2 regions of the Streptomyces daghestanicus genome follow, and region 1 is predicted to be linked to the other one. Evidence: predicted binding sites of a transcription regulator. Region 1 holds the regulator's gene; the other holds the start of a gene.
The links. Region 1 encodes HrcA, which represses chaperone genes, less so after heat shock. Its sites were predicted from a motif close to TTNGCACTCNGNNNNNCNGAGTGCNAA; they were not measured.

Region 1 (7,364 bases):
ATCCACCGCACTCCGGTGTCCCGCCGCTCCAGTTCGCGGGTGACCACCTGGTCGGTGGTGTACGCCACCGTCGCGGAGTTGAGCCCCGCGGTGGGATCGCAGGCCACGACGGAGCCGGCGGCCACCACGACCAGTCCGGCGGCCAGCACTCCGCGCCGCCCCTGCCGGATACGCCTCGTTGCCCCCATGCCGGTCAGCGTGCCACCGAACCGGGGCGGGGCGGTAGGGCGCATACGGCCACTCCGCACCACCCCGGCGGGGTCAGCCCCAGCGCCCCGTGCGGCCCAGCAGCAGGGCGGCGGCGGCCGTGCCGGCGGTCGAGGTGCGCAGCACGGTCGGGCCGAGGACGTACGGCCGGGCGCCCGCCCGGGTGAAGAGGGCCAGCTCCTCCGGGGAGACGCCGCCCTCGGGGCCGACGACCAGGACGATCTCGCCCTCGGCGGGGAGGTCGGCGGTGGCCAGCGGGAGGTCGCCGCTCTCGTGGAGCACGGCGGCGAAGCCCGCGCCGGCCAGCAGCGCGGCGACCCGCTGGGTCGTGGCCGCGTCCGCGACCTCGGGGAACCGGACCCGGCGGGACTGCTTGCCGGCCTCCCGGGCGGTGGCCCGCCACTTGGCGAGGGCCTTCAGGCCGCGGTCGCCCTTCCACTGGGTGATGCAGCGGGACGCGGCCCACGGCACGATCGCGTCGACGCCGACCTCGGTCATCGTCTCCACGGCGAGTTCGCCGCGGTCGCCCTTGGGGAGGGCCTGGACGACGGTGATCCGGGGCGCGGGCGCGGGCTCCTCGTGGACGCTCTCCAGGCCCGTGACGACCAGCCGGTCCTTGCCCTCGGCGGCCTTGACGACGCCGTCCGCCCAGTGTCCGCGCCCGTCGGTGAGGACGACGTCCTCGCCGGGGCGCAGCCGCTTGACGGAGACGGCGTGCCGTCCCTCGGGGCCGTCCACGACACACTCCCCGCCGGGCAGGACGTCGAGGGAGTCGACCACGAACACCGGCGCGGTCATCGGCCCGCACCTCCCGTCGCGTACCGCGACAACGCGGCGCCGGCGGCGGCGAGTTCGGCCACCAGCACCTCCACCAGCCGTCCGGCGGGCAGGTCGCGGGCGAGCCGGTGGCCCTGCCCCGCCCACAGGGCCAGGCCCTGCGCGTCACCCGCCTGGGCCGCGGCCTTGCGCAGCGGCGCGGTGAGGTGGTGGACGTCCGGGTAGGCGGCGGGGGCGTACGGGCCGTGCTCGCGCAGGAAGCGGTTGACCAGGCCGCGGGCGGGCCGCCCGGAGAAGGCCCGGGTCAGCGCCGTACGGACGAAGAGCGGGTTGGTCAGCGCCGCCTTGTGCAGGGCGTGCGCGCCGGACTCGGGGGTGGCGAGGAAGGCGGTGCCGAGCTGGGCCGCGCCCGCGCCGGCCGCGAGGACCGCGGCGACCTGGCCGCCGTTCATCAGGCCGCCGGCGGCGATCACCGGCAGGCCCACCGCCTCGCGGACCTGGGCGAGCAGGGACAGCAGTCCCGTCCCGGCGCCGTCCGCCTCCGGCAGGTCCCGGTGGGTGCCCTGGTGGCCGCCGGCCTCCACGCCCTGCGCGATCACCGCGTCGGCGCCGCACTCCTCGACGGCCCGCGCCTCCTCGGCGGTGGTGGCGGTGACCAGGACGAAGGTGCCGACGCGGTGCAGGGCGTCGACCACCTCGCGGGCGGGGACGCCGAAGTGGAACGACACCACAGGTACGGGGTTGTCGAGGAGGACGGCGAGCTTGGTCTCGTAGCCGTCGTCCCGGCCGCTGTCCGGATCGCCCAGTTCCGTCTCGTACCAGGCGGCCTCGCCGGCCAGCTGGTGGGCGTAGACACCGACGGCGGCGGGGTCGGCGGTCTCCGGCTGCGGCAGGAAGAGGTTCACCCCGAACGGGCGGCCGGTCAGGCTCCGCAGCTGCTTGATCTCCTGGTACATCCCGTCGGGCGTCTTGTACCCGGCGGCCAGGAACCCGAGCCCGCCCGCCTCGCAGACGGCGGCGGCGAGGCGGGGCACGGAGACGCCGCCCGCCATGGGGGCCTGCACGATCGGGTACGGGAAGAGATCGGTCAGCGCGGAGGACATGACCGCATCGTGCCACGTCCCCCGGACAGCGCCGAATCCGCCCGCCCGGCGGCTCCGCACCCGCGCGCGCCCGGGCCCGGCGCCCGCCGGCCGCCTCGTCCGACCTGCGGCGACGGGCCCGTCGGCCGGGGCGTGCCCCCGGCCGCGGCGGAGCGCCCGCCCCGGCCGGACGCCGGTGGCCTCAGCGGCCGTTGAAGGCGTCCTTCAGCCGGGAGAACAGGCCCTGCTGCCCCGGCTGGAACTGGCCCTGGGGCCGCTCCTCGCCGCGCAGCTTGGCCAGTTCGCGCAGCACGCGCTCCTGGTCGGGGTCGAGCTTGGACGGGGTCTGCACCTCGACGTGGACGATGAGGTCGCCCCGGCCGCCGCCGCGCAGGTGGGTGACGCCCCGGCCGTGCAGCGGGATCGACTGGCCGGACTGGGTGCCCGGCCGGATGTCGACCTCCTCCAGGCCGTCCAGCGTCTCCAGCGGCACCTTGGTGCCGAGGGCCGCCGCCGTCATCGGCAGGGTGACCGTGCAGTGCAGGTCGTCGCCCCGGCGCTGGAACTGGGAGTGCGGCAGCTCGTGGATCTCGACGTACAGGTCGCCGGCCGGGCCGCCGCCGGGGCCGACCTCGCCCTCGCCGGCGAGCTGGATGCGGGTGCCGTTGTCGACGCCGGCCGGGATCTTCACCGTCAGGGTGCGCCGCGAGCGGATGCGGCCGTCACCGGCGCACTCCGGGCACGGCGTCGGCACCACCGTGCCGAAGCCCTGGCACTGGGGGCAGGGCCGGGAGGTCATGACCTGGCCCAGGAAGGACCGGGTGACCTGCGACACCTCACCGCGGCCGCGGCACATGTCGCAGGTCTGCGCCGACGTGCCGGGCGCGGCCCCCTCGCCGTTGCAGGTGTTGCAGACGACGGCCGTGTCGACCTGGATGTCCTTGGTCGTGCCGAAGGCCGCCTCGTCCAGCTCGACCTCGATGCGGATCATGGCGTCCTGGCCGCGGCGGGTGCGCGAGCGCGGTCCGCGCTGCGACGCCGTGCCGAAGAAGGCGTCCATGATGTCCGAGAAGTTCCCGAAGCCGCCCGCGCCGAAGCCGCCGGCGCCCGCGCCGCCGCTCTGCGACAAGGGATCGCCGCCGAGGTCGTAGACCTGCTTCTTCTGCGGGTCCGACAGCACCTCGTAGGCGGCGTTGATCTCCTTGAACCGCTCCTGGGTCTTCGGATCGGGGTTGACGTCCGGATGCAGCTCGCGGGCGAGCCTCCGGAACGCCTTCTTGATCTCGTCCTGAGAAGCGTCGCGGCGCACGCCGAGCACGGCGTAGTAGTCCGTGGCCACCTATGACTCCGCCAGGATCTGTCCGACGTACCGTGCCACTGCGCGTACCGCTCCCATCGTTCCCGGGTAGTCCATGCGGGTCGGTCCGACCACGCCGAGCTTGGCAACCGCCTCGCCGCCCGAACCGTAGCCCACCGACACGACGGACGTGGAGTTGAGTCCTTCATGGGCGTTCTCATGACCGATTCGCACGGTCACGCCCGCATCCTTCGCCTCGCCGAGCAGCTTCAGGAGCACCACCTGCTCCTCCAGCGCCTCCAGCACCGGCCGGATCGTGAGGGGGAAGTCATGGCCGAAGCGGGTCAGATTGGCGGTGCCGCCGATCATCAGCCGCTCCTCGTTCTCCTCGACCAGGGTCTCCAGCAGGGTGGAGAGCACCGTCGAGACCGTACCGCGGTCCTCCGCCTCGAAGGCGTCCGGGAGGTCCTCCACGAGCGTGGGCACGTCCGTGAACCGGCGGCCCGCGACCCGGCTGTTGAGCCGCGCCCGCAGATCCGCCACCGCGGTCTCGCCGAACGGCGCCGGGCAGTCCACCATCCGCTGCTCCACCCGCCCGGTGTCCGTGATCAGCACGAGCATCAGGCGGGCCGGCGCCAGGGAGAGCAGCTCCACGTGGCGCACGGTCGAGCGGGTCAGCGACGGGTACTGCACCACGGCGACCTGCCGGGTGAGCTGCGCCAGCAGCCGCACCGTGCGGGCCACGACGTCGTCGAGGTCGACGGCGCCCTCCAGGAAGTTCTGGATCGCGCGCCGCTCGGGGCCGGTCATCGGCTTGACCCCGGCGAGCTTGTCGACGAACAGCCGGTAGCCCTTGTCGGTCGGGATGCGCCCGGCGCTGGTGTGCGGCTGGGCGATGAACCCCTCCTCCTCCAGCGCCGCCATGTCGTTGCGCACGGTCGCCGGGGAGACGCCCAGGGCGTGCCGCTCGGTCAGGGCCTTGGAGCCGACCGGCTCCTCGGTGCCGACGTAGTCCTGGACGATGGCGCGCAGCACCTGGAGCCTGCGTTCACTGAGCATTCGCGCACACCTCCAGAAGCCGTCTGCCCGGATTCCCTCCTGGCACTCAACCACTGCGAGTGCCAGACTTCCCCGGCCCAGTGTACGGCCGTGGGGTACGCCCCCGGCAAGGCCGGGCCCGCGCTGCCGTCCCCGAGGGGTCCGCACCGCTAGCGTCGCCGCCATGACCGTGACTTGGGAAGAGCTGGGATGGGAGCGGGTGGCGGCCGGGGTGGGGCGGCACCGGCTGCCGGTGTGGGACTGCACGGCCGGCCTGGTGGTCGGCGCGGGGGCCGCGCTGCTGATCGACGCGGGGTCGAGCCTCGGCGAGGGCGCGCGGCTGCGGGCGGAGGCGCAGGCGCTCGCGGGTCACCGTGTGACGCATCTCGCGCTGACCCATCCGCACTTCGACCACGTCTTCGGGGCGGCGGCGTTCGCGGACGCGGAGGTGTTCGGCGCGGCCGGCGCGGAGACGGCGCTGGGCGCCGGGCGGGAGGCGCTGCGCGCGGACGCGGTGGCCAACGGGCTGGACCGGCGGCGCGCGGAGGAGGCGGTGGACGCGCTCACCGCCGTCCGCCACCCGGTGTCCGGGGAGCGGACCCTCGACCTGGGCGGCGGCCGGCAGGTGCTGCTGGCCGACGTGGGGCCGGGGCACACCGCGCACGACCTGGCGGTGCTGGTGCCGGGCAGCCCGGAGGTCGTCTTCTGCGGGGATCTGGTGGAGGAGTCCGGCGAGCCGCAGGCGGGCCCCGACGCGCTGCCGGGGCAGTGGCCCGCGGCACTGGACCGGCTGCTCCGCCTGGGCGGCGAGGACGCGCTGTACGTGCCGGGGCACGGGGCGGTGGTGGACGCGGCGTTCGTGCGGGCCCAACGGGACGCCCTGGCCGCGCGGTTCGGCGTGTCGCGCTGATCGCGTCCGGGACGTTCCTCGTATCGTCGGCAGAATGCGCCAGTACTCCGCCGATCTCACTCCCCCGTGGAAGAAACCGCAGCCCGCGCCGGAGGTGCCGGCCGATCCCGGCCTCGTGGTCGAGGAGCCCGGCACCGGGTTCTGCGGCGCGGTGACCGGGTGCGAGGCGGGCACCGTGACGCTGGAGGACCGCTTCGGCAAGCGCCGCGTCTTCCCGCTGGAGCCGCGCGGGTTCCTGCTGGAGGGCCGGGTGGTGACCCTGGTCAAGCCCTCACCGGGTCCGGTACGGCCGTCCCGTACGGCGTCCGGTTCGGTGGCCGTGCCCGGGGCGCGGGCCCGGGTGGCCCGCGCCGGGAGGATCTACGTCGAGGGGCGGCACGACGCCGAGCTGGTCGAGAAGGTGTGGGGCGACGACCTGCGGATCGAGGGGGTGGTCGTCGAGTACCTGGAGGGCGTGGACGACCTGCCGTCGATCGTGTCCGCCTTCGCGCCCGGTCCCGACGCCCGGCTCGGCGTCCTGGTGGACCACCTGGTGCCGGGGTCGAAGGAGTGGCGGATCGCCCAGGCGGTGACGAGCGAGCACGCGCTGGTCGTCGGCCACCCGTACATCGACGTCTGGGAGGCGGTGAAACCGGCCTCCGTGGGCATCGCCGCCTGGCCCCGGGTGCCGCGCGGCCAGGACTGGAAGACGGGGGTCTGCCGGGCCCTGGGCTGGCCCGAGAACACGGGCGCGGCCTGGCAGCACATCCTGGGGCGGGTGCGGTCGTACAAGGACCTGGAGCCGGAGCTGCTGGGCCGGGTCGAGGAGCTGATCGACTTCGTGACGGCACCCGCGGACGACGGCTAGGGCCGGTCGTTCGGATCACGCCGCGGACGCGGGGCCTGGCACGCGCACCTGCCGCGTTGTCGTCACTCGCCGGCGCGAGGAAGGCCCAGCCGATTCCCCGCGACCTGATCCGAACGACAGGCCCCAGAGCGGGGTCAGTCCACCAGGTCCCGCACCACCGCGTCCGCCAGCAGCCGGCCCCGCAGGGTCAGCACGGCCCGGCCCTCCTCGTACGGCCCCGGCTGGAGGAGTCCGTCCGACAGGGCCCGGCGGGAGGCCGCGAGGCCGGCCTCGTGGAGGAGGGACAGGGGCACGCCCTCGCGCAGGCGCAGCTCCAGCAGGACGCGCTCGACCCGCCGGTCCTCGTCGGTGAGGACCTCGCGCCCGGCGCCCGGGGAGCGCCCCTGCGCCAGCGCCGCCGCGTACGCGCCGGGGTGCTTGACGTTCCACCAGCGCACGCCGCCCACGTGGGAGTGGGCGCCCGGCCCGGCGCCCCACCAGTCGGCGCCGCGCCAGTACAGCTCGTTGTGCAGGCAGCGCCCGGCGTCGGAGGTGGCCCAGTTGGACACCTCGTACCAGTCGAAGCCCGCCGCGGCGAGGGTCTCGTCGGCGATCAGGTACCGGTCGGCGTGCACGTCGTCGTCGGTCATGGGGATCTCGCCGCGGCGGACCCGGCGGGCCAGCCGGGTGCCCTCCTCGACGATCAGGGCGTAGGCGCTGACGTGGTCGGGTCCGGCGCCGAGCGCGGCGTCCAGGGAGGCCCGCCAGTCGTCGTCGGACTCGCCGGGGGTGCCGTAGATCAGGTCGAGGTTGACGTGGTCGAAGCCGGCGGCGCGGGCCTCGGCGACGCAGGCCTCGGGGCGGCCCGGGGTGTGGGCGCGGTCGAGGACCCGGAGCACGTGCTGCCGCGCGCTCTGCATGCCGAAGGAGATCCGGTTGAAGCCGCCCTCGCGGAGGGTGGCGAGGTAGGCCGGGTCGACGGACTCCGGGTTGGCCTCGGTGGTGATCTCCGCGTCCGGCGCGAGACCGAACTCGTCACGGATCGCGGACAGCATCCGCACGAGGTCGCCGGCGGCCAGCAGGGTGGGGGTGCCGCCGCCGACGAAGACCGTGCGGACCTCGCGGGGGTCGTCGCCGAGGACCTTCCGGGCGAGGCGGACCTCGTCGGTGAGGGTGCCGGCGTAGTTGTCGCGGGAGGCGAGGACGCCGCCGGTGCCGCGCAGCTCG
Region 2 (7,364 bases), on a different contig from region 1:
GACAGAGAGGTGGGCGCCGCCGGGGCGCTTGGAGTCGCGTACCGCGGTCGGCCCCGTGGTCGCGGCCTCGGCGCGGTCACCGCCCTTACCGGCACCGCGGCTGCTCTTGGTTCAGGGCGGCCCAGCAGCGCGGGACGTGGGGCGGCCCACGGCCGGGTGCCGGGCCGGGAGGCCGGGCTGCGCGTGGTCACCGCCGGCGACCTCGGTTCCGTGCGGATCGAGGTCGGCAACAGCCGCGGGGAGTGCCTGCCGCGACCGGCCAAGGGCGGTCCGGACGGTGTGGGCCCAGGTCACCGTCCGGGCAGCCCGCATGCCGAGCGGACCTCCGCCAGCAGCCGCGGGTAGTGCTCGCCCTCTGTGTTGAGCGCGTGCCAGACCGCGTCCAGGGCCGCCCGCAGCGGGTGGGGGTCGGCGGCGGCCGGCAGGGCGGGGAGGGCGTAGTGGGGCTGGGAGATCAGGTGGGGAGGCCGGGGCAGGCGCGCCGGCTGGACCGTCACGACGGTCCGCCCCCGGGGGCCGGGCTCGGGCGGGCGGTACGGCGGTCGCTCCGGGGGGACCGCCTCGAGGACGGACCGGTCCGGGACCCGGGGGTCGGCGCGCAGCGCGGCGAACATCGCGTCGTGGTCACCGAAGGGCGGGGGAAGCGGGCGCCCCGCGTCGAGGGCGGTGAGCGCCCGCGCGATCCAGGGCAGGCCGGTCAGGCCCGCCGCCTCGCAGGCCCGGTGGGCGGCCCGTACCGCCACCCGCCGCTGGACCCCGGGGCCGGCCGCGTCCAGCGCGTGCACCAGGCCGGGGTCGAAGCGCAGCAGCCCGAGGACGTTGCCCCCGACGCCGCGCAGCGCCGCGCTGGGCGGGCGGCCACCCCATTCCCAGCGCTCGCGGTGCGGGCGGCCGACCTCGGCGGCGTGCTCCCGCGGCTCCCGGGCCGCCCGCCCGGTCCCGGCCCGCTCCTTGGGCACGGGGGGCGGGGGCAGTGCGCGGGCGTGGCCGTGCGGGTCGCTCTCCACGTGGGCCTTCCCCTCCTCGGTTCCCTGCCGCACAGGATGCCCGAGCCCACTGACAACGCGCCGGTGCCCGGCACCCCCGAGGGGGTGCCGGGCACCGGCGTGGGCTGGGAGAGCCTCAGTGGCTGTGGCCGTGGCTGTGGCCCGCGGCGGCCGGCTCTTCCTCTTCCTTCTTCTCGACGACCAGGGTCTCGGTCGTCAGGAGGAGGGAGGCGATGGAGGCGGCGTTCTCCAGGGCGGAGCGGGTGACCTTCACCGGGTCGATGACGCCGGCCTTGACCAGGTCGCCGTACTCGCCGGTGGCGGCGTTGAAGCCCTGGCCCTTGTCCAGCTCGGCGACCTTGGAGGTGATGACGTAACCCTCCAGGCCGGCGTTCTCCGCGATCCAGCGCAGCGGCTCGACGGCGGCGCGGCGGACGACCGCGACACCCGTGGCCTCGTCGCCGGTCTTGCCGAGGTTGCCCTCCAGGACCTTGACGGCGTGGACCAGCGCGGAGCCACCACCGGAGACGATGCCCTCCTCGACCGCGGCGCGGGTCGCGGAGATGGCGTCCTCCAGACGGTGCTTGCGCTCCTTCAGCTCCACCTCGGTGGCGGCGCCGACCTTGATCACGCACACGCCGCCGGCCAGCTTGGCGAGGCGCTCCTGGAGCTTCTCGCGGTCCCAGTCGGAGTCCGTGGCCTCGATCTCGGCCTTGATCTGGTTGACGCGGCCCTCGACGTCCGCCTTGTCACCGGCGCCGTCGACGATGGTGGTGTCGTCCTTGGTGACGGTGATGCGGCGGGCGGTGCCGAGCACCTCCAGGCCGACCTGGTCGAGCTTGAGGCCGACCTCCTCGGAGATGACCGTGGCGCCGGTGAGGACCGCCATGTCCTGGAGCATCGCCTTGCGGCGGTCACCGAAGCCGGGGGCCTTCACCGCGACGGCGTTGAAGGTGCCGCGGATCTTGTTGACCACCAGGGTGGAGAGGGCCTCGCCCTCGACGTCCTCGGCGATGATCAGCAGCGGCTTGGAGGAGTTGGCCTGGATGACCTTCTCCAGCAGCGGCAGCAGGTCCGTGATGGAGGAGATCTTGCCCTGGTTGATCAGGATGTAGGCGTCCTCCAGGACGGCCTCCATGCGCTCCTGGTCCGTCACGAAGTACGGCGACAGGTAGCCCTTGTCGAAGGCCATGCCCTCGGTGAAGTCCAGCTCCAGGCCGAAGGTGTTGGACTCCTCGACGGTGATGACACCGTCCTTGCCGACCTTGTCCATCGCCTCGGCGATCAGCTCGCCGACCTGGCTGTCCTGCGCGGAGAGCGCGGCGACGGCGGCGATGTCGGACTTCTCGTCGATCGGGCGGGCGGTGGCGAGAAGGTCGTCGGAGACCGCCTTGACGGCCGCGTCGATGCCCTTCTTCAGCAGCGCCGGGGAGGCACCGGCCGCGACGTTCTTCAGGCCCTCGCGGACCAGCGCCTGGGCGAGCACGGTGGCGGTGGTCGTACCGTCACCCGCCACGTCGTTGGTCTTGGTCGCCACCTCCTTCACCAGCTGCGCGCCGAGGTTCTCGTACGGGTCCTCGATCTCGACCTCGCGGGCGATCGTGACACCGTCGTTGGTGATGGTGGGGGCGCCGAACTTCTTGTCGATGACGACGTTGCGGCCCTTGGGGCCGATCGTCACCTTGACCGTGTCGGCGAGCTTGTTGACGCCGCGCTCGAGGGCGCGACGGGCGTCCTCGTCGAACTTCAGGATCTTCGCCATGGGAGCGTGAGCCCTCTTCCGAAATCTGGGGTATACGGCGCTGCGCCCCGGGCGCCCGGCTTCATAGTGGTGGCGGGAGCCAGGGGCGCAGCTTCAAGCGTTGAAGCGAAATGCTTCGGGTGAACTACTTCTCGATGATCGCGAGGACGTCGCGGGCCGAGAGGACGAGGTACTCCTCGCCGTTGTACTTCACCTCGGTGCCGCCGTACTTGCTGTAGAGCACGACGTCACCGACGGAGACGTCGAGCGGAAGACGGTTGCCGTCCTCGAAGCGGCCCGGGCCCACGGCCAGGACGACGCCCTCCTGGGGCTTCTCCTTGGCGGTGTCCGGAATGACCAGGCCCGAGGCCGTGGTCTGCTCGGCGTCGAGCGGCTGGACCACGATGCGGTCCTCGAGCGGCTTGATGGCAACCTTGGAGCTGGCGGTCGTCACGATCCGACCTCCCCCTTCGGAGATCTCACGGGGTTAACTGTCTGAGGTGGCGACCAGGTGGATCCGTCGTCGCGGGTGCCGGACCTGCCCGTCGCTGTGTTGGCACTCTCCCGAGGGGAGTGCCAGACCTGAGACTATGACCGCGGTTAGCACTCGGTCAAGCGGAGTGCCAATACCGGCGGCGCGTCGGAGGATTTCGGGGTGGCGCCGGAGGGGCCGGGGACGCCGGTCGGCGTCACAGGTAGTCCTCCAGCCGGCCCACCCGCAGCCCCCGTCTCTCGATCTCCTCCAGGACCTTCTCCGTGCGTCCCGTCAGCGCCGTCCCCTTCGGGCGGTCCGGGTCGACGGCGATGATGTCGCCGGGGCGCAGGCGGGGTTCGCCGTGGGTGAAGGCCAGGGCGCCGGAGGGGTCCGGGGCGGCCCGCCACAGGACGACCGCCGTGATGCCGCAGTCGGCGGCGGCTCGCAGGGTGGCCGTGTCGTAGCGGCCGTAGGGCGGGCGGAAGAGGCGGGGGCGGACGCCGAAGCGGGCGTTGAGCTTGCGCTGCTGTCCGCAGATCTCGGCGCGCTGGCCGAGGTGGGGCAGGCCGCGCAGCGCCGGGTGGTCGAGGGTGTGGTTCTGGAGGCTCGCGCCGACCGCGCGGAGCCGGGCGAAGTGGCCGTACGCCGGTCCGGCGACGGTGTCGGTGAGGAAGAGGGTGACCGGCAGCCGCCGGTCGCGGACGAGGGCGGGGAAGCGGGGGTCGCGCTCGGCGCCGTCGTCGTAGGTGAGGAAGACGACGCGGTCGCGGGTGGGGACGTGGTCGACGACCGGCGGCAGGCCGCCCGCGCCTCCCCGGGCCGGTTCCGGGGCCTTGCCGCCGGTGCGGTCGACGGGGGCGCCGGCCCCGGCGCAGGCGGCGAGCAGGACGGCGGCCAGGGCGGCGCCGGCGGCTTTCGCGGCGAGGCCCCGGCGTGTCACAGGTAGTCCTCCAGGCGGGCCACGGCGTACCCCTCGGCGGTGACCTTGTCCAGGAACCGGCGGACCATGTCGGGCATCGTGCCGTCCCAGTCCTTCGCGCCGCGGAAGTGGGTGAGGACGATGTCGCCGGGGTGGATCTCCCGGTCCCACTCGCGGTAGTCCCAGCGGTCGACGAAGACCTCCTCGTTCCAGAGCGGGACGTGGGTGACGCCGCAGCTCTTCGCGGCGACCAGGGTGTCCTGGTCGTAGTTGCCGAAGGGCGGGCGGAAGACGGCGGGGCGCTTGCCGTACCGCTCGCGGATGACCTCCTGCATGCCGCAGATCTCGCGCCTCTGCTCGGCGTAGGAGAGACCGGGCAGGTAGGGGTGGGTGAGGGTGTGGTTGTTGAGGGTGACCCCGCGGGCCTGCATCGTCCTGAAGTAGCCGTAGTCCTCCTTCACCAGGTAGTCGCTGAGGAAGGCGGTGTACGGGACGTTCAGCTCGCTCATCATCTCCAGGAACCGGCGGTCCTTCTCGCCGCCGTCGTCGATGGTGAGGAAGACGATCTTCTCCTTGGTGGGGATCGTGGTGAAGACCGGCGGGAGCCCGCGCTCGGTGTGACCGTCGACCTCGAAGCCGGCCCGGGTGCGGATCTCCGGTTTCTCGGCCGGGGGCGGGGGCGCCGGCAGCGGCGCGCGCTTGAGGCCCCAGCGCTGCGCGGCGGCGTGCGCGGCGCGCAGCTTGGTGGCGTAGGCGTCCAGCGCGCGGGCCGGCGGCGCCTGGAGGGGCTGGCCGGGGGCGGACCGCACCTCGGTGGAGTCCCGCGCGCAGCCCGGTACCCCGAGGACGGCGACGGCGGCGAGCACGGCGAGGCCGCCCTGGACGCGCGTCTTCCGGTAACGGGTACGAGAAGCCCTAGTTTTGTCATTTTGTACTACTGCTCGCATGGTGCCGGATCCTCGCAGCCGCCGGTCCGGGAACCGCCCCGACACGCGCCCGGCGGTGGACGGTCCACCGACTGGCCCACAATGGCCCGGTGAACGACCTCGACGCCCTCCTCACCCCCGCCGGCCGCGCCCTCCTCGACGAGGTGCGCGACACCGATCCCGCCCAGGAGCTGGCCGTCGCCACCCGGCTGCGCCGCACCCACCCGGCGGACCTGGTGTCGGCGGCGCTGGGGCAGGCGCGGCTGCGGCAGCGGGCGGTGGCGAAGTTCGGGGCGGCGGACGCCGGGCGGATGTTCTTCACGCCGAACGGGGTCGAGCAGTCGACCCGGGCGAGTGTCGCCGCGTACCGGGCCGCCCGCTTCGCCGAGCTGGGCGTGACCTCGGTGGCCGACCTGTGCTGCGGGATCGGCGGGGACGCGATCGCGCTGGCCCGCAGGGGCATCCGGGTGCTCGCCGTGGACCGTGACCCGGCGGCGGCCGCGGCGGCCCGCGCCAACGCCGGGGCGCTGGGGCTCGGTGACCTCATCGAGGTGAGGGAGGCGGATGTGACGGAGGTGGCGACGGACGGGTACGACGCCGTCTTCGTCGACCCGGCACGCCGGGGCGGGCGGGGCCGGATCTTCGACCCCGAGGCGTACTCACCGCCGCTGTCGTGGGCCGTGGCGGCGGCCCGCACGGCGCCCCGGGCCGCCGCGCTGAAGGTGGCGCCCGGCATCCCGCACGAGGCCGTACCGGCGGACGCCGAGGCCGAGTTCCTCTCCGACGGCGGGGACGTGAAGGAGGCGGTGCTCTGGTTCGGCACCGCGCCGGGGGCGGTCCGGGCGACGCTGCTGCCGGGGCCGCGCACACTGCTCTCCCGCGCCCTGCCCGACCCGGAGGTCCGCCCGCCCGGCCGGTACCTCTACGAGCCGGACGGCGCCGTCGTCCGGGCCCATCTGGTCGCGGAGGTGGCCGAGGAGGTCGGCGGCGGCCTGCTGGACGCGACCATCGCGTACGTGACCGCCGACACGCTGCGGCCGACGCCGTACGCCACGGCGTACGAGATCACCGATCTGCTGCCCTTCAACGTCAAGAAGCTGAAGGCGCTGCTGCGGGAGCGGGGGGTCGGGGTGCTGACCGTGAAGAAGCGGGGCTCGGCGGTGGAGCCGGAGGAGCTGCGGCGGAAGGTGAAGCCGCAGGGGCCGAACTCCGCGACCGTGTTCCTGACCCGGGTGGCGGGGGCGCCGACGATGCTGGTCGGACACCCCGCCCCGGACGCCCCGGCCCGGTGAGCACGCGCATTCCCGTCAGCCGCACTCCCGCGCGCGCCGGACGAGCAGGTCCCGTTCGCGGGCGTTGCCGGCCAGCGAGGCCGCCCGTTCGAACTCCGCGCGGGCCTCGGCCGTACGCCCGAGGCGGTGGAGGAGATCGCCGCGGACGCTCGGGAGCAGGTGGTAGCCGCGCAGGGCGGGCCCGGCGGCCAGGGCGTCCACGATCTCCAGGGCCGGTCCCGGGCCCTCGGCCATGGAGACGGCGACCGCGCGGTTCAGTTCGACGACCGGGGACGGGGCGCGGGCGGCGAGCCGGCCGTAGAGGGCGGCGATGCGGGGCCAGTCGGTCTCCTCGTAGGTGAACGCCTGGGCGTGACAGGCGGCGATCGCGGCCTGGAGGACGTACGGGCCCGGTGCGGCGGGGTCGGTGCGGGCCAGGGCGGTGAGGCCGCGGGTGATGAGGAGGCGGTTCCAGCGGCGGCGGTCCTGGTCCTTGAGCAGGACGGGGGTGCCGTCGGGGGCGGTGCGGGCGGCGGTGCGGGAGGACTGGAACTCCAGCAGGGCGGTGAGGCCGTGCACCTCGGGTTCCTTCGGCATCAGGGCGGACAGCACCCGGGCCAGGCGCAGGGCGTCCTCGCACAGCGCGGGGCGCAGCAGGTCGTCGCCCGCGGTGGCGGCGTAGCCCTCGTTGAAGATCAGGTAGATGACGTCCAGGACCGAGCCGAGGCGGGCCTCGCGGTCGGGGCCGCGGGGCACCTCGAAGGGGACCCCGCGGGTGGCGAGGGTGCGTTTGGCGCGGACGACGCGCTGGGCGACCGTGGCCTCGGGGACGAGGAAGGCCCGGGCGATCTCGGCGGTGCTCAGGCCGCCGAGCAGGCGCAGGGTGAGGGCGGTGCGGGCCTCGGCGGAGAGCACCGGGTGGCAGGCGGTGAAGACGAGGCGGAGCAGGTCGTCGTCGATGTCGTCCGGGTCGGCGGGTTCCTCGGGCGGGGCCGCGTCCGGCAGGCCCCGGCCGATCTCCGCGAGCTTGCGGGCGTAGGTCTCCC

Region 2: the regulator HrcA is predicted to act here: its motif matches at 3,328-3,354, upstream of groES (co-chaperone GroES).

The regions. Positions count from the first base shown of each region.
Region 1 covers NZ_BNDX01000016.1:714,333-721,696, reverse strand. Annotated here, with positions in the region: gene Sdagh_RS29930 (hypothetical protein) at 1-188, opposite strand, end outside; gene Sdagh_RS29925 (16S rRNA (uracil(1498)-N(3))-methyltransferase) at 262-1,005, opposite strand; gene Sdagh_RS29920 (nitronate monooxygenase) at 1,002-2,087, opposite strand; gene dnaJ (molecular chaperone DnaJ) at 2,269-3,405, opposite strand; gene hrcA (heat-inducible transcriptional repressor HrcA) at 3,406-4,422, opposite strand; gene Sdagh_RS29905 (MBL fold metallo-hydrolase) at 4,586-5,311, shown strand; gene Sdagh_RS29900 (DUF3097 domain-containing protein) at 5,346-6,158, shown strand; gene hemW (radical SAM family heme chaperone HemW) at 6,293-7,364, opposite strand, start outside.
Region 2 covers NZ_BNDX01000008.1:1,434,560-1,441,923, forward strand. Annotated here, with positions in the region: partial or broken gene Sdagh_RS15840 (DUF397 domain-containing protein) at 1-96, opposite strand, end outside; gene Sdagh_RS15845 (hypothetical protein) at 291-1,007, opposite strand; gene groL (chaperonin GroEL) at 1,123-2,748, opposite strand; gene groES (co-chaperone GroES) at 2,873-3,181, opposite strand; gene Sdagh_RS15860 (polysaccharide deacetylase family protein) at 3,417-4,142, opposite strand; gene Sdagh_RS15865 (polysaccharide deacetylase family protein) at 4,139-5,068, opposite strand; gene Sdagh_RS15870 (THUMP-like domain-containing protein) at 5,158-6,339, shown strand; gene Sdagh_RS15875 (RNA polymerase sigma factor) at 6,355-7,364, opposite strand, start outside.